3 regions of the Streptomyces sp. NPDC104309 genome follow, and region 1 is predicted to be linked to each of the others. Evidence: riboswitches for the same ligand, from Rfam matches in the RefSeq annotation. Region 1 holds a riboswitch; each other region holds the start of a gene.
What was found. A riboswitch is a leader RNA that binds a small molecule or an ion and turns the genes downstream of it on or off. The one in region 1 is predicted to bind cyclic di-AMP.
Positions count from the first base shown of each region.

Region 2: another riboswitch for cyclic di-AMP. It lies ahead of ACZ68L_RS24500 (M23 family metallopeptidase); the one in region 1 lies ahead of ACZ68L_RS41730 (M23 family metallopeptidase).
Region 3: another riboswitch for cyclic di-AMP. It lies ahead of ACZ68L_RS35085 (M23 family metallopeptidase); the one in region 1 lies ahead of ACZ68L_RS41730 (M23 family metallopeptidase).

Region 1 covers NZ_JBVJMV010000059.1:21,144-26,776, forward strand. The annotation lists partial or broken gene ACZ68L_RS41725 (aldo/keto reductase) at 1-380, opposite strand, end outside; gene ACZ68L_RS41730 (M23 family metallopeptidase) at 648-1,859, opposite strand; cyclic di-AMP (ydaO/yuaA leader) riboswitch at 2,012-2,164, opposite strand; gene ACZ68L_RS41735 (PP2C family protein-serine/threonine phosphatase) at 2,445-3,605, opposite strand; tRNA gene ACZ68L_RS41740 (tRNA-Met) at 3,867-3,940, opposite strand; gene ACZ68L_RS41745 (SPFH domain-containing protein) at 4,056-5,255, opposite strand; gene ACZ68L_RS41750 (hypothetical protein) at 5,310-5,531, opposite strand.
Region 2 covers NZ_JBVJMV010000017.1:50,520-56,152, reverse strand. The annotation lists gene ACZ68L_RS24505 (M16 family metallopeptidase) at 1-927, shown strand, start outside; cyclic di-AMP (ydaO/yuaA leader) riboswitch at 1,371-1,537, shown strand; gene ACZ68L_RS24500 (M23 family metallopeptidase) at 1,551-2,351, shown strand; gene ACZ68L_RS24495 (GntR family transcriptional regulator) at 2,579-3,292, shown strand; gene ACZ68L_RS24490 (HPr family phosphocarrier protein) at 3,433-3,714, opposite strand; gene ACZ68L_RS24485 (bifunctional acetate--CoA ligase family protein/GNAT family N-acetyltransferase) at 3,887-5,633, shown strand, end outside.
Region 3 covers NZ_JBVJMV010000035.1:72,915-78,547, forward strand. The annotation lists gene ACZ68L_RS35080 (SGNH/GDSL hydrolase family protein) at 1-722, opposite strand, end outside; gene ACZ68L_RS35085 (M23 family metallopeptidase) at 912-1,859, opposite strand; cyclic di-AMP (ydaO/yuaA leader) riboswitch at 1,863-2,023, opposite strand; gene ACZ68L_RS35090 (alpha-galactosidase) at 2,313-4,412, opposite strand; gene ACZ68L_RS35095 (tyrosine-protein phosphatase) at 4,638-5,450, shown strand; gene ACZ68L_RS35100 (DUF6126 family protein) at 5,472-5,633, opposite strand, start outside.

The sequences.
Region 1 (5,633 bases):
CCGCTCGGGGCTGATGTTGGAGGCGGCGATTCGGTACCGAGCCGGCGCAGCGACTCCTCCGCCGCGGCCTTGATGTTCGCGGCGGCGAGCCCCGTGTACGAGGGGTGGGCGCCGACCTTCGTCGCGACGACGATCTCGGACCGGTTGGCACGTGCCGCGAGCCACTTCCCGATGACGGTCTCCGACTCGCCGCCCTCATTGCCCGGGATCCAGGCCGAGTAGGAGTCGGCGGTGTCGATGAAGTTGCCGCCCGCCGCGGCGTAGGCGTCCAGCACGGCGAACGACTGCGCCTCGTCGGCCGTCCAGCCGAAGACGTTGCCGCCGAGGGCGAGCGGGAAGACCTGCAGGTCGGAAGGGCCCAGCTTATGAAGAGAAGTCATATGTGGATCAACGAACACCAGCGGTTCCGCTATTCCGGCAGCCCGCCCTTCAGGCAGGCCCGCTGTTCCCAGCGGCCCGCCGACCCGCCCGGCCCGCAGTCCCCACCAGCCCGTGGGCCCACCGATCCGTCCGGCCCGCACTCCCGGCCGGAGCGACCGTGCCGACAGACCGGCAGCCCTGACGTCGGGGGGAGAGCGTCAGGGCTGCCGGGGTTCAGCGGCCGGCGAACCGGCTCGGATCACGCGGGCCGCGAGGCGGCCGGCCGATCAGGGGTTGAGGCCCTTGTCTCGCAGCCAGGTCATCGGGTCGATACCCGTACCGGCCGGGGTGTGGACCTCCAGGTGGAGGTGCGGGCCCGTCACGTTGCCGGTCGCGCCGACCCGGCCGATGGTCTCACCGGTGGTGACCTTCTGGCCGACGGTGACACCGATCGAGGACTGGTGGCAGAACCACAGCTCCGTACCGTCTTCGAGCTCCAGCACCGTGCGGTAGCCGTACGAACCGGACCAGCCGGCCGACTTGATGGTGCCGCCGTGTATGGCCTTGATCGGGGTACCCGTCGGCGCCGCGAAGTCGAGGCCCGTGTGGTAGCCGGAGGACCACATCGAGCCGGCCTCGCCGAAGGTCGAGGTGATCGTGTACGAGGTGGTCGGGATGGCGTAGCTGGCGGCGAGCTTGGCGAGCCGCAGGGCCTCCGCCTTCTTCTTGGCCTCTTCCTCCGCCTTCTTCTTCTCGGCGGCGACCTTGGCCTCGGCCGCGTCCTGCTGCTTCTTGGCCTCGGCGGCGGCCTTCTCCGCGGCCGCCTTCTCCTGGGCGGCCCTGGCCTCGGCGTCGGCGGCATCCTGCTGCTGCTCGGCCTGCTGGAGGATACGGGCGCGGAGCGCCTCGCCCGCGTCCGTCGTGCCCTGCTGGGCCTCGGTGGTGGTGATGCCGGCGGTGGTGAGCGGCGCCGACGCGGCGACGGCCTCTGCCTTGTCGGCTTCGGACTCGCCGGAGAACAGGGAACCCACGCCGGGAAGGGACTTGGCGTCGGGCAGGTTGTCCGCGATGGAATCGGGAAGGGAGATGGAGACCGCAGGCTTGCTCTGCGCGGTGGCCATGCCGCCCGCACCGACTGCCGCGATGACGCCGACCCCGAGCACGGTGGAGCTACGGGCAAGTCCGTTGCGCTGCTTGGCGACGCGGTGCTTGCCGCGCACGGGGCGGACGGACTCCTCGGTGGGGTTCCACTCGTCCCGGCTTCGTTCGGGCTCACCGTCGCCGTCGGCGCGGAATTCCCCGCGGAGCTCCGCCGAGTCGCCGGAGCCACCGGCCTCACCGGATCCGAACTCACCGGACCCACCGGCGAAGTCGCCGCCCGGCTCGGTGCCGTAGCCGGTGCCGAACGCCGTTCCCGTCCCGGCGGTTCCGTAACCGGCGTCGGAGACGAAACCGGCGTTGGACGCGAAACCGGGGCCGTAGCCGGTGTCGGGGCCCAGTCCGGTGTGGGAGGCGAAACCCGGGCCGTGACCGGAGCCGTAGCCGTGGTCAGAACCGGAACCGGAGCCGAAGTCGACACCCGGGCCGAAGTCTGAGGTGAACCGCGCGGGGGCCTCGGGGGCAGGCTTGTTGGACGCCACGGGGGCGCACTCCTTTCCTTCCTTCTCGCCTACCGGGTTAGCTGACGGGTTCGGAGCAGGAAGGTCTCCTACGGGCGCCTCTGCCTCTCACGAGACACAGGTGTCCGATTCACCCCATGTAGGTGGTTCCCCGGTTCCCTTGCGGAATTCGGCGCTCGCGCACGGTGCCGCCACTGACGACGGCTGGGACGACCGCGCTGCGTTATCGAACGTTAATAGACACCCGGGCCCGATTCCAAGCTGTTCCCACTGATCGTTCACGGCTTTGGCCTGGACTTTACGGGACATACCCGGGTGGAATCGGATGAGTTGATCGACCCTCAGTCATTACCCGGATTCTGACGTTGCGTCAAATGTTATGCGGAGCGACGCGCTTCGGTTACGGACGGTGGCACGCCGTACCCGAGGCTCCGCCGGGTCCGCACCACGCACCCGCCCCATCCGTCACATCGTGTCCAGACCCACGATCTTCACGGTCCTGCGCCGGTGCGGCTGCCCCTCCGCGGGACGTACGACCGCGAGCAGTGCCATGTCGTCGGTCGTCTCGCCGCCCGTGTGCCGCCGTACGTCGTCGGTCAGGGCGGACAGCAGTTCCTCGGGCCCCGGAAAGATCCGCCCGCGCAGCCGCGCAGCCGGATCGTAGAAGACCCCGTCGGCGTTCCGCGCTTCGGAGAGACCATCGGTGTAGAGGAGCAGGGTCGTCCCCGCCGGCAGATCCCATTCGTCCGCCCGGTCGGGCCACACCCCCAGATCCATCCCGAGCGGCAGCGCGGGCACCGACGGTCCCAGCACATCCAGCGCCCCGTCCGGATGCAGCAGGATCGGCTCGGGGTGGCCGCGGTTGACGATCCGTACCCGCGACAGCCCGGACGGGATCTCGGCCAGTACGGCGGTGATGAAGCCCTCGACCGCGTCCAGCCCGCCCCGCCCCGTTCCCTCTCGCGCCAGCGCCCGCTCCAGCCGCTGTGCCACGCCCTCCAGCGAACGCTCCTGCTCGGCCGCCTCCCGGAACGCGCCGATGATCACCGCCACCGACTCCACGGCGTCGAGCCCCTTCCCCCGTACGTCCCCGACCACCAGCCGCACCCCGTGCGGGGTGTCCGCCACGGCGAACAGGTCGCCGCCGACGAACTCGTCCGCCTGCGCCGCCTCGTACCGCGCCGCCACATGCAGCCCGCCGATCCGGTCGGACGGTTTGGGCAGCACCGCCCGCATGGCGGTCTCCGCGATGACCCGCGCGGAGGCCAGCTGCTCGTTGCCGCGCCGCACGACCCCGTTGATGACGACCGCGAGGACCGACACGGTGGCCAGGGTGAGCAGCTCGATCAACGGCACGACCTGCGGCAGCGTGTTGCTGTACAGCCGCAGCGCGACGATGGCCAGGATCGAGGCGACGGCGGTGAGGATGGTGCTGGGCAGCGAGAAGAACGGCGCGGCGATCAGCGGCGCGGCCACGAACAGCGGAATGGCGGTGAAGGTCGGCGGGGTGAGGGCGTCGAACGCCAGCCCGCCGAGGATCATCAGGGCGGGCAGCGCGCGGACGAACCGCCGGGTACGGACACCGCCCCTGGTATGTCTGCCGCGCCGCTTCAGCCGCTTCCACACCTGTGGTCTCCTGCCCGGTACGCGCACGGCTGCGGACGGTACCGCGCCCCACCCCAGGCTCACCTGAGCGAAGTCGCGCGGCGACTCCTCATCGACCAATGGGGGTAAGCGCGTGGTCCAGCTCACACGCACCCGGCCCGGAGACCGCTGACCGGGAACCGGCGGCGCCCCGGACGGTGACGTGGACGGCGCCCCGGACAACCACGTGGGGAAATGATTCAGGCCCGGCACGCTGCATGCGTGCCGGGCCTGAATCTTCAGTAGCGGGGACAGGATTTGAACCTGCGACCTCTGGGTTATGAGCCCAGCGAGCTACCGAGCTGCTCCACCCCGCGTCGATGAACACAACTCTACTGCATGTCCGGCGCGCTCATGACCACATGGGGAATCTCCCGCGTCCCGCCCCTCCGATCCGACCCCAAAGATCAGTTCGTCCCGGTGATACGGAGATCAGTTCGTCTCGGCGATACGGGGAGCGGCCTTCCCCTCGACCGCCGGTGACTTCATCGGGCTCGCGCCGCGCTGCAGCGAATGGAGGATCGCCAGCCCCTGGCCGACCACGCCCGCAGCCATCTCGTTGACACCGTTGGTGCCGTTGAGAACGGTGAGGTCGGCCCCCGACATGCCACGCGCCGCCGCGTCGGCCAGCGCCGGCAGGTTCTCCACGACGCGGTTGGCCGCGATGAGTTCCTGGTTGCCGTCGCGCAGCGAGGTGGCGCGCACGGTGTTGGCGTCGGCCTGGGCCTGGGCGATGGTCCGTTCGGTGTACGCGTTGCCGTCGGCCTCGAACTTCGCCCGGTCACGGGCCGCTTCCGCGAGGGTGCGCTGACGGTACGCCTCGGCATCCGCCGGACGTCGGACCTCCGCTTCGAGCCGTTGCGCGGCGAGCGCGGCCTGCCGTTCGGCCAGCGCGGTCTGCTCCTCGATGACCTCGTGCGAGGCCTGGGCCTGCGCGAGCGGCCCGGCCTGCGCGGCGCGGGCGTTGTACTGCTCGGTCTCGGCGAGGAAGCCCGCCCGCTTGATCGCGGTGTCGCGTTCGTACTCCGCCTTGAGCGCGGCGGCCTGCTGCTCGCGCTGACTGGCTTCCTGGTCGGCCTTGGCCTCGGCGATCCGGGCCTGGCTGGCGACCGCGGCGGCGTGCGGGGCGGCGAGGTTCTTGATGTAGCCGGTGGCGTCGTCGATCTCCTGGATCTGGAGGGCGTCCACCACGATGCCGAGCTTCTCCATCTCGCCGTGGCTGCCCGCGATGACCTCCTGCGAGACGCGGTTGCGCTCGCGGATGATCTGCTCCACGGTCAGTCCGCCGACGATGGAGCGCAGGTGTCCGGCGAAGATCCGGCCGACGAGCTCCTCCATCTGCTCCTGCTCCGTCAGGAATCGGCGTGCCGCGTTGGCGATGGACACGGCGTCGTCGCCGACCTTGAAGACCGCGACGGCCCGGACGTTGAGGCGGATGCCCTGCTGGGTCACACAGTCCTCGGTGATCTCCGCCTCGCGCAGCGCCAGGGAGAGCATGCGCGCCTTCTGTTTGACCGGGAGCACGAAACTGCCGTGGCCGGTGACGATCCGGAACTGGGTGTCCAGGGTCTGCCCCTTGGAACCGGATATGAGCATCGCCTCGTTGGGGGCGGGAACATGCCAGAAGAACATCGGAAGACTCCTGCCGTATCTCACTGCTCGACGTGGGTACTCCCCTGCTCCGGCTCAGGGCGGCAGGCGCTCCACGATCACGCCCCGCGCCGAGACCGAGTCGACGACAATGACGCGCACGTCCCTGTCGATCGACGTCGTCGACCATGCGGTGTAGGCCTCCGACCCGCCCCGTACGGCCACCAGCACTTCGCCCGGACCGCCGGGCGGGATCGGCACGGTGACACGGCCGATCGCCCCGACCGGGCTCCGGGCGGACTCATCCGCCCTGTTCATGCGCCCTCGCGAGCGTCCCTGCGTGCGCCTGCTCACACCGCCGCTCGCGCCGCTCTCCGCGTCGCTGCTCACGCCGTTCACGCCGCTTCTCAAGCCGCTTCA
Region 2 (5,633 bases), on a different contig from region 1:
GCCCGGCGAGCCGCGAAGCAGCTCTCCAAGGAGCTCTTCCCGGCCACGGCGCGGATGTCGCGCCCGCGCCAGGGCACCGAGGAGACGGTGGAGCGGATCGACTCGGCGGCCGTGCGTGCCTTCTTCGACGCCCATGTCAGGCCGTCCACGGCGACCGCCGTGGTCGTCGGCGACCTCACCGGCATCGATCTCGACGCCCTGCTCGCCGACACCCTCGGCGATTGGTCGGGCGACGCCGCCGAGCCCCGTCCGGCCCCGCCGATCACCGCCGACGACACCGGCCGAGTGGTGATCGTCGACCGTCCCGGCGCGGTGCAGACGCAGCTGCTGATCGGCCGGATCGGCGCCGACCGGCACGACAGCGTGTGGCCGGCCCAGGTGCTGGGCACGTACTGCCTGGGCGGCACGCTCACCTCCCGGCTGGACCGTGTGCTGCGCGAGGAGAAGGGCTACACCTACGGCGTGCGGGCCTTCGCCCAGGTGCTGCGGTCGTCGGCCCCGGACTCCGCCTCGGGCGCGACCGGCGCCGCGATGCTCGCCATCAGCGGCTCGGTGGACACGGAGTCCACCGGACCGGCGCTGGAGGACCTGTGGACGGTCCTGCGGACCCTGGCGGCCGATGGACTGACCGATCAAGAGCGCGAGACGGCCGTGCAGAATCTCGTGGGCGTCGCACCGCTGAAGTTCGAGACGGCGGCCTCCGTCGCGGGCACTCTCGCCGATCAGGTCGAGCAGCACCTCCCGGACGACTACCAGGCACAGCTGTACGCCAGGCTCGCGGAGACCGGCACGGTCGAGGCGACCGCAGCGGTGGTCAACGCCTTCCCGGGAGACCGGCTCGTCACGGTCCTCGTCGGTGACGCTGCGCGGATCGAGGAGCCGGTCCGCGCGCTGGGCATCGGAGAGGTGTCGGTGGTCGCCGGCTGACCGTCGTCGTACCCCGTCGCGGATGCCGGATGCCGGATGCCGGACGACCGACCCGGCGCGGGTGCGGGCGCCGACTGGCCGGCTGCCCGGTCGCGTGTGACAGATCGCCGGCTGACTGTCACGTTCGATCGGGCACCGGCGGGGCTCCTGGCCATGTGCGGGTCGGTGCAGCGGAGCATCCGGCAGAGCAGGTCGCACCGGCTGAGTGCCGGTCGCACCGGTAGGTCCACCGATTCGCCGTAGGTGTGCATACCGGAACAGAAGGGAGGTCCTTGTGCGTCACATCTCGCCAGGGTCTCCCTTTTGTCCGTTCTGGTGGGGTGGTTGCCTGTCTGCCCTGTGGGATGCGCTACAAAACGGCCTGTCCGTTTGGTGAATGAAAGTGGCGCCGCTTAGCGTCGGCTGGGCTGTCCGCCACTCGTATGCCGCAACCGTGACGTACCGGACAGTCATCGCCGAGTCCCCGTCAGGCGCGAGCCTGGGGAGCCGGGGACCCACGCAGTCCCTGGGGTGAATCGGATGCCTGATCCTCGGTGAGGCCGGGGCGTCCGTAGGAGACCTTCCTGCTCCGAACCCGTCAGCTAACCCGGTAGGCGAGAAGGAAGGAAAGGATCAGCCACTCCATGGCTTTCACCCGTGCCACCGGGAAGCATCGCGCCCCGAGCCGACTGACCCGCAGGAGCGCGAAGATCGCCGGCACCGCGGCTCTGGCGACCACCGGAGTCATCGGCGGCATGGCCTCGCCGGCCCTCGCCGCGGACGCCGGGACTCCCTCCGTCAGCGAGACCGGTCTGAACCAGATCATCGCCATCGAGGGTGCACTCGCCGACCAGGTCGCCGCCCAGGCCGACGAGCAGAAGCGTCAGGCCGATGTCGCGGCCAAGGCTGAGGCGGAGGCCCGGCGCAAGGCCGAGGCCAAGAAGAAGGCCGCGGAGGCGAAGGCCGTGGCGGAGCGTGCGGCCGAGGCGCGTGCCGAGAAGGTGCGTGCCGCCCGGTCCGCCGAGCGCACCCGTCTGGGCGCCTACCAGCTCCCGGTCGCCGGCTCGTACGTCACCACCGGCTACAAGTCCAGCGGCTCGCTCTGGTCCTCCGGCAGTCACTCGGGCATCGACTTCCACGCCGCGTCCGGCAGCTCCGTCGTCGCCGTCGGTGCAGGAACAGTTGTCGAGGCCGGCTGGGGCGGTGCGTACGGCAACAACATCGTGCTCCGGATGACGGACGGTACGTACACGCAGTACGGCCACCTCTCCTCGATCGGCGTCTTTGTCGGCCAGAGCGTCGGTGCCGGTCAGCGGATCGGCCTCTCCGGCTCGACCGGCAACTCCACCGGGCCGCACCTCCACTTCGAGGCCCGGACCACGCCCTCGTACGGCTCTGACATGGACCCCGTCGCGTACCTGCGCGCCCACGGCGTCAACGTCTGACCGGGGCCTGTCAGCAGCACCCCTTCGAAGGCCCCGGCGTCGCGCCGGGGCCTTCGTCGTGCCCGGCCTCCGCACCCGCCCGCGGTACCTGCTCCCCGAACCGTTCTGTGGCCAAAAGATATTCATGAATTTCCACCTGGCATCGGAAATGTGGCCGCATTGCAATAGAGTCGCAGAACAGGCGTCGGTCGGCTGCGTTTCGCGGGGATTAAGGCGGAGGTTCGGACATGCGCATTCCGGCGCATTCGGTATGCACGGCAATCCGTGACGACATCGTCTCCGGTGTCTTCGCACGCGGCAGCCGGCTCACCGAGGAGTTGCTGGCGCGCCGTTACGGGGTCTCCCGTGTCCCGGTGCGGGAAGCGTTGCGGACCCTGGAGTCCGAGGGGTTCGTGGTCACCCGCCGGCACGCGGGCGCCTGTGTCGCCGAGCCCACCGAGCAGGAGGCCGCCGACCTCCTGGAGGTCCGGGCGCTGCTGGAGCCGCTGGGTGTCGCGCGCGCCGCGCAACGCCGCACCGAGGCGCATCTCAAGGTGCTGCGCGGTCTGGTCAGGCTCGGTCGGGAGCGGGCCGGGCGGGGCGAGGGGGAGGACCTGCGCTCACTGGGCGGCTGGTTCCACGAGACGTTGGTGCAGGCCTCGGGCAGTTCCAGCCTGATCGCGACACTCACTCAGCTGCGGCACAAGATCGCCTGGATGTACGTGGTCGATCAGCCGGCCCGCCCGGTGGATTCCTGGGCGGAGCACGGAGCCATTGTGGACGCGGTGGCGCGCGGCGACGCGGAACGGGCGAGGAAGCTGGCCACCCAGCATGCCGAACGGGCCACGACCGTGCACCGGCTGCGCCGCGCCGGCCGGCCGGACCGTCAGCCGGCCGCTTCCCGCGCCGGCCGGGTGAGGACTTCGCAACATTCCGTAAACACTCCGGGTGTCCGGAATTAATGATCACGCCGTATACAAAGAGTGGCAATTCCGTTCGGGTTTCTTTGGGCTGCCCGAATTCTCTTCGACCGCCCCCGCCCGGAAATGCGTGGAGCCGCGGCCCCGAATAAGGGTGCCGCGGCTCTCTCGCAGGAAATGGTTCAGACCGTCTCCGGAAGCTCGTCGAGCCCTTCGGCGACCAGCTTCGCCAGGCGGTCGAGGGCGGCTTCGGAGTCGTCGGCCTCGGATGCCAGCACGATCTCCTCGCCGCCGTGCGCGCCGAGACCGAGCACCGCGAGCATGGAGGCGGCGTTCACCGGGTTGCCGTCGGCCTTGGAGATCGTCACGGGCACGCCGGAAGCCGTGGCGGCACGGACGAAGATGGAAGCGGGACGGGCGTGCAGGCCCTCGGCCCAACCGACGTTGACGCGGCGCTCAGCCATGGTTCTGCCCTTCAGGAATCAATGGTTGTCTAGACCAGTCTCTCATGTGGTGCGCGATGCTCCGGCCGACCCGCAGCACGCCCAAAACCCGCACCGTACCGCCGATCGGCCCCCTCAGACTGCCCCGGCCCCAGGACCTACGCGACCGCTGGCGGAGCCGTAGTCTTGGCCCATGCACCCCTCGCCGGAGCAGAGTCCGCATCACGCGTATCCCGACCACTGGGAAGCGGACGTCGTTCTCCGAGACGGGGGAACCGCGCGGATCAGGCCCATCACCACGGACGACGCCGAACGGCTGGTCAGCTTCTACGAGCAGGTCTCCGACGAGTCGAAGTACTACCGATTCTTCGCCCCGTACCCGCGTCTGTCCGACCGTGATGTGCACCGCTTCACCCATCACGACTACGTCGACCGGGTGGGCCTCGCGGTCACGGTCGGCGGTGAGTTCATCGCGACCGTCCGCTACGACCGGATCGACGAGCGGGGCAGGCCCGCCTCCGCGCCCGCCGACGAGGCCGAGGTCGCCTTCCTCGTCCAGGACGCCCATCAGGGCCGGGGCGTGGCCTCGGCGCTCCTCGAACACATCGCGGCCGTCGCCCGCGAGCGGGGCATCCGCCGCTTCGCGGCCGAGGTGCTGCCCGCCAACAACAAGATGATCAAGGTGTTCCGGGACGCCGGTTACACCCAGCAGCGCAGCTTCGAGGACGGTTCCGTCCATCTCACCCTGGACCTCGAACCGACCGCGGAGTCGCTCGCCGTCCAGCGTGGCCGTGAGCAGCGCGCCGAGGCCCGTTCCGTGCAACGACTGCTCGCCCCCGGATCCGTCGCCGTCATCGGCGTCGGCCGCACTCCGGGCGGCGTCGGCCGCACGGTCCTGCGCAACCTCCTCGGTGCCGGCTTCACCGGCCGCGCCTACGCCGTGAATCGCGCCTTCCCCGCTGACCGGGGCACGATCGACGGCGTCCCCGCGCACCGTTCCGTCGGCGAGATCGACGAACCGGTCGACCTCGCGGTCGTGGCCGTCCCCGCCGACCGGGTTCCGGAGGCCGTGGCCGACTGCGGCGAGCACGGCGTCCAGGGCCTGGTCGTCCTCTCCGCCGGGTACGCCGAATGGGGAGCCGAAGGCAGGGAACGACAGCGGGAACTCGTCCGCCAGGCCCGCTCGTACGGGATGCGGATCATCGGCCCGAACGCCTTCGGTGTCATCAACAACGCCGAGGCCGTCCGGCTGAACGCCTCCCTCGCCCCCGAGCCGCCCGCGTCCGGACGTATCGGCCTGTTCACCCAGTCCGGAGCGATCGGCATCGCGTTGCTCTCCGGGCTCTACCGGCGCGGCGCCGGCCTCTCCACCTTCATCTCCGCGGGCAACCGCGCCGACATCTCGGGCAATGACTTCCTCCAGTACTGGTACGAGGACCCGGACACCGATGTCGCCCTGCTGTACCTCGAATCGATCGGCAATCCCCGCAAGTTCACCCGCCTCGCACGGCGCACCGCGGCAGTGAAGCCGGTGGTCGTGGTGAAGGGCGCCCGGCACAGCGGCTCCACTCCGCCCGGCCACGCGGTGCCGGTCAGCCGGATCCCCGACGCGACGGTCTCGGCGCTCATGCGGCAGGCGGGCGTGATCCGCGTCGACACGGTGACGGAGATGGTCGACGCGGGCCTCCTCCTCGCCGACCAGCCCCTCCCGGCGGGGCCGCGGGTCGCGATCCTCGGAAACTCCGAGTCGCTCGGTCTGCTCACGTACGACGCCTGCCTGGCCGAGGGGCTTCGCCCGCGCCCGCCCCGCGACCTCACCACCGCCGCCACCCCGCAGGACTTCCGGGACGCCCTGGCCGAGGCACTCGCCGACGAGGGCTGCGACTCGGTCGTCGTGACGGCGATCCCGTGGGTGGGAGAGGACGGCGAGGCGGAATCGG
Region 3 (5,633 bases), on a different contig from region 1:
TCGAGCGTGCCGCGCTGTGCCTGCGGCGGCCATTCCTGGTCGGGGTCGGCCGGCACGTCGAGGCCGAGTACCTGGGCGGCTCGCAGCGCGACCCTGGTGTGTCCCTCGGGCGACAGATGCAGCCGGTCGTCGTCCCAGGCGCGTCTGTCCTGAACGGACCGCAGCGACCACAGGTCGAGGACCGGGCAGTCGTAGCGGTCGGCGATGGACCGCACATGGGCGGTGTACGTGGCGATCTTGCCGCGCAGGTGGCGCAGCACGGGGACGCCACGGGTGTCGAAGCCGGTGGTGACCAGGACGGTGCCGACCGATTCGGTCAGCTCCGCGACCGCGCGCTCGAAACGCTCGGCAACGTCGTCGGGGTCGGTGCCGGGCCTGATGATGTCGTTGCCGCCCGCGCAGAAGCTCACCAGGTCGGGTGCGAGCTCCTTGGCGCGCGGCACCTGCTCCTCGACGATCTGGTCCAGGAGTCGTCCACGTACGGCGAGATTGGCGTACCTGAAATTCCCGTGCGCGGAGCCTTCGGTGCCCGTCGCCGTATCGGGGTCCGGGAGCTGGTCCGCGAGAAGTACCGCGAACCGGTCCGCCCAGCCGACGAAGGTCCCGTCCGGGCCGGGGTCGCCGACTCCCTCGGTGAAGCTGTCGCCAATCGCCGCGTACGACCCGATGACACCATGTCGGTTGATGACGCCACGTTGATTTCTTCTCGAATCGTCTGCCACAAACGCTTATCCTGCACCGTCGAATGTGACCTACGCGACCGTAATAAGGGGTTGACGGGTGGTGAGATAGACCACCCGGTCAGGTTTTGGTAAAGGGGGAATAAGCAGAAGGGGCGGTGCGCCACCGCGCACCGCCCCTTCTGTGTGGCTCGGGTCATGCCTTGTCGTTCAACTGCCCGGCAGTTCGGCTCAGACGTAGATGCCGTGCGACGCCAGGAAGGCGATCGGGTCGATGTCCGAACCGTACGCCGGGCCCGTGCGGACCTCGAAGTGCAGGTGCGGTCCGGTGGCGTTGCCGGTGGCGCCCGAGAGGCCGATCTGCTGACCGGTGCTCACGGACTGGCCCGCCGAGACGGAGATCGAGGACAGGTGGCCGTACTGCGAGTAGTGGCCGTCGGCGTGCTTGATGACGACCTGGTTGCCGTACGCGCCACCCCAGCCGGCGGTGACGACGGTGCCGGAGGTGATGGCCTTCACGCTGGTGCCGGTGAAGACGGGGAAGTCGATCCCGGTGTGGCTGCCGCTGGACCAGTTGGAGCCGGAGGCGCGGTAACCGGTGGTGTGGTTGCCCGGGACCGGGTGGGCGTAGCCGGAGCTGCTGCTCCGGGCGGCCGGGGCGGAGGTCTTGGACTCCGTGACCGTCGAAACCTTGGCCGGGGCGGACTTGGCCGGCGCGGACTTCTCCACGACCGAGGGGGCCTTCGAGGGGAGGGCCGCGCCCGTGCCGACGCCGGTGGACGCGGCGTCGGCCGACGCCTTGCCACCGAGCGTCAGCTTCATGCCCGGGAAGATCAGACCGGGGTTCTCGCCGACGACCTCGCGGTTGTCCTGGTACAGCTTCTGCCAGCCGCCCTCGATCTTGTGCTCGGCGGCGATCTTCGACAGGTAGTCGCCGGAGACGACGGAGTAGGTCGTGGTGGCGGCCTGCTTCTGTGCGACCGGCTGGGCCGGGGCGGCGTGCGCGGCGACGACGGAGGCGGACTGCGTGACGGCGGCCGGGGCGGCCTGCTCCGCGGCGTGGGCACCGGTGGCGCCGAGCAGCGGCAGCGCGATGACGGCGCCACCGGCGCCTGCGGCGGCGACACCACGGGCGATGGTGCTGGACTTCGTACGGCGATGCTTACCCGATATGGGCATGGGGTGTTTCCTCTCCGGCGCCTACGAGGTGAGCTGTCGGGTTCGGGCTGGAGATGCCCGGCCGCGCTGAGCGCGGCTTCACCCCGAGCCGGCCGGATTTCTCCGATCGGCGGCCTACCTGGTTCCCCCGCTCCTGCCACACGATGAGTGGGTGCGAATTCCGGGCGGCGGCAGGATTAGGCGGTCCGACCGGATTGACGGTGACCGTAAGCGAGTCGGGACAGCGAGAACAAGCCTCCGGCTCCGTACCGGAATCCGCGCCAGGAATTCAGCGCGGAATTCCGGTCACACTCCGTGGATTAAGGATCTTGAATTTCCGCGCCGCGCACGGACTGCCCGACCGCTCCGTCAGCACGCACCGTCACGGATATGATCCCGCTCACGAGAAGGCGACCATCTCCCTGACAAACAGAGCCCGTTAGTGCTAAATCGGCTCATTACGGACACCCATGTTCATCGCTCGCGCCGGAGCCTCAGCACCCTCGCGTCCAGATCCCCCTGAAGCCCGGTGTGCAGCCCCTGGTGCAGCAGCACCGAACCGTGGTGCACCACCCCCGTGTCCAGGCAGGCGTACGTCGCCGCGGGGTCGAGCCCGCGCAGCCTGAGGGCCGGGGGCCGCTCCCCGTACCTCTGTGCCTCCAGCCACATCAGGACCACGGCCTCCTCCCCGTGGATGTACTGGACCGCGCTGAGTCCGCCGCGCGGGGCGCGCAGCCGGTACAGGGCGCCGTGCTGCACCACGGACCGGATCTCCTTGTAGAGGTCCACCCAGCCCCGCGCCTCGGCCAGTTCCCCCGCACTCCATTCGGTGAGGTCCCCGCCGACCCCGAGCACACCGGCCATCGCGCTCACGAAGCGGAAGCGCAGCGAGCTGACCCGGTTGTTGAGCTGGACGTTCGGGCTGTCGGTGACCCAGGCGGCCATCACCCGGGCCGGATGGATCTGACCGAAGCCCTCCTGGATGGCGAGGCGGTCGAGCGGGTCGGTGTTGTCGGAGGTCCACACCTGGTCCGTGCGGGACAGAATCCCCAGATCGACCCGGCCGCCGCCGCCCGAGCAGGACTCGAAGGCGACCGAGGGGTGCGCGGCCCGTAGCCGATCGATCAGCGCGTACAGGGCGTGCACATGCTCGACCCAGAGCTTCTGCGGATACTTCTCGCCCGGCCAGCCCGCATCGGTGAAAGAGCGGTTGAAGTCCCATTTCACATAGTCGACGGGCGCACTGGAGAGCAACGTGTCCAATTGCTCGTAGAGATGGTCCCGCACATCGGCGCGGGCCAGATTGAGCACCAGCTGATTACGGAACTCGGTGCGCGCCCGACCGGGGAAGTGCTGCACCCAGTCCGGGTGTGCGCAATAGAGATCGCTGTCGGCATTGACCATTTCCGGCTCGACCCAGATGCCGAACTGCATGCCGAGACCGTGCACTTCGTCGGCGAGCGGCTTCAGCCCGCCGGGGAAGCGGTCCGGATTCGGCGTCCAGTCCCCGAGCCCCGCCCGGTCGCTCGTGCGCCGCCCGAACCACGCGTCGTCCACGACGAACAGCTCGACCCCCATCGCCGCGGCCCGCTCGGCGAGGGCGCGCTGCTGCCCCTGCGTGATGTCGAAGCCGGTCGCCTCCCAGGAGTTGTAGAGCACCGGCCGCAGGCTCTGCGCGTCCGGAATCACATGGGCCAGCTGCCAGACGTGCCAGGCCCGGCTCGCCCCGCCGAACCCCTCCGCGCTCCACAGCCCGGCGAAGACGGGTGTGACGTAGGACTCCCCCGGTCCGAGCAGCAGCAGCCCGGAGTCGTCGTGGCCGGCGCCACCGGTGATCTGCACGAGCCCGTCGGGGAGCCGCTGTACGGAGATCCGCCACGACCCGGACCAGCCGAGCGCACAGCCGTACACCTCCCCGCTCTCCTCGGTCGCCGCACCGTCGGCATCGAGGGCGACCCACGGCAGGTACTGGTGGCCCGTATGGCCGCGCCTGCTGGAGATGACGCTTTCGCCGTACGACAGCTCCGCCCGTGCGAGCCGGGACTCCGCCGCCCAGCGGCCGTGCAGCCGGCTCAGCCGCCAGCCGTCGCGGGCGGGCAGCGCCCAGGCGGCGGCGTCGGCGCGCAGCAGTTCCAGCGGCGGGCCGTCGGGGCCTGCATGGGTGACGGTGGCCCAGCGCTCGATCACATCGGAGTCGTTCCGCATCCGGTAGTGCAGGGTGAGGGCGAGCCGGTGCACGGAGTCGGTGAAGCCGATACGGAGCTCGGCCCCGTCCACCACGGCGTCGGCGAAGGCCCACTCCGTGCCGCGGACCTCGGGGGTGCGTACCGAGAGGGCCGGGCGGACGAACCGCGGGCCGCCTTCCACGGGGTACTCCTCATGGCCGTCGAGCCGGGACTCGAATCCCCTGGGCGACGGTTCCGGCGCCGCGGCCAGGGCCTCGGCCGCGGCAAGGGAGATCCGCGGCCCCCAGTGGAGATGGAGCAGTTCGTCCCGCTCGGTGATTCGCAGTGCGTAGCTGCTGCTCGCCCCGGTGAGCAGCCAGGTCCGGCCCGTGTCGCCAGTCTCGATCATCGCTTCCCCACATTCCAACAGTTCCGCACATCATCGACCGTCGCCGGGTGGGCGGGCAACGATCTCGCGAGGAATTCACCGGACGGATTCGCCACCGGAGCGCGGAGGTTCACGAGGTATCGACAAGGAAAGGTCGAGATGATTGCCTGAGGAATCAATGTCGTATTGTCGCGTAAATGGCCTTGTCGGCGACTCGCGTCGACGCCAGACACCCCAGGAGTCCCTGTGACGCAGCAGTTGCCGCAGATCCCATCGACGGAACCCGAGCTGGCGGGCGTCCGCAACTTCCGCGACGTGGGTGGATTGCCCACCGCGGACGGCCGGCGGGTGCGGCACGGACGGCTCTTCCGCAGTGGTCACCTCGCGCACGCCACCGCCGAGGACGCCGCGTTTCTCGGCGGTCTCGGTCTGCACACGGTCTTCGACTTCCGCAACGCCGCCGACCACCGGCTCGACGGCCTGGACGTGGAACTGCCTGGCGTACGCAACGTGAGCATCCCGCTCTCCGACCCCGCCGACGGCGCCGAGTTCTGGCGGATGGTCCGCGACGGCGATCTCGACCAGTTGCGCTCGCTCCTCGCCGACGGCAAGGGGGCGGACCGGATGATCGCCTCGTACCGCTCGATCATCCTGGACCGGACCGCCGAGCACAGCCGTGTCCTGCACGCCCTGGCCGAGGACAGCGTTCCGGCGTTGATGCACTGCGCGGCGGGCAAGGACCGGGCCGGTCTGTCGATCGCGGTGTCGCTGCTGGCCGTCGGCGTCGAGCGCGACGCCATCGAGGCCGACTACATCAAGTCCAACGACGCCCACCGCCGCTACAAGGTGCAGCGCGGCGACACCTCGGCAAACGGCATGTCGCCCGAGGTGATGGAGCTGCTCAGCCCCCTCTTCGGTGCCCACGCCGACTATCTGGACGCCGCCTTCGTCACCATCGAGGAAACGTGGGGCAGCACCGACCGCTACCTCTCCGAGGGGCTGAAGCTCGCCCCCGAGACCCGTGAGCGGCTGCGCGAGCAGCTCCTCGACGAGGCGTAGCCGGACCGCTCTTCGTGATGGTCAGCCCTTGCCGGCCACCGCGAAGAGCAGGTAGAGGAAGGCCGCGAAGATGTGCCCGGCGATGAGGTAGGCGAACAGCCGGATCACCACGCCGCGCGGAAACTTCCGCTCCTGGGCCTCATAGTTCTTCCTGGACCCGAGCGGGTCGAAGTTCTCTGAATC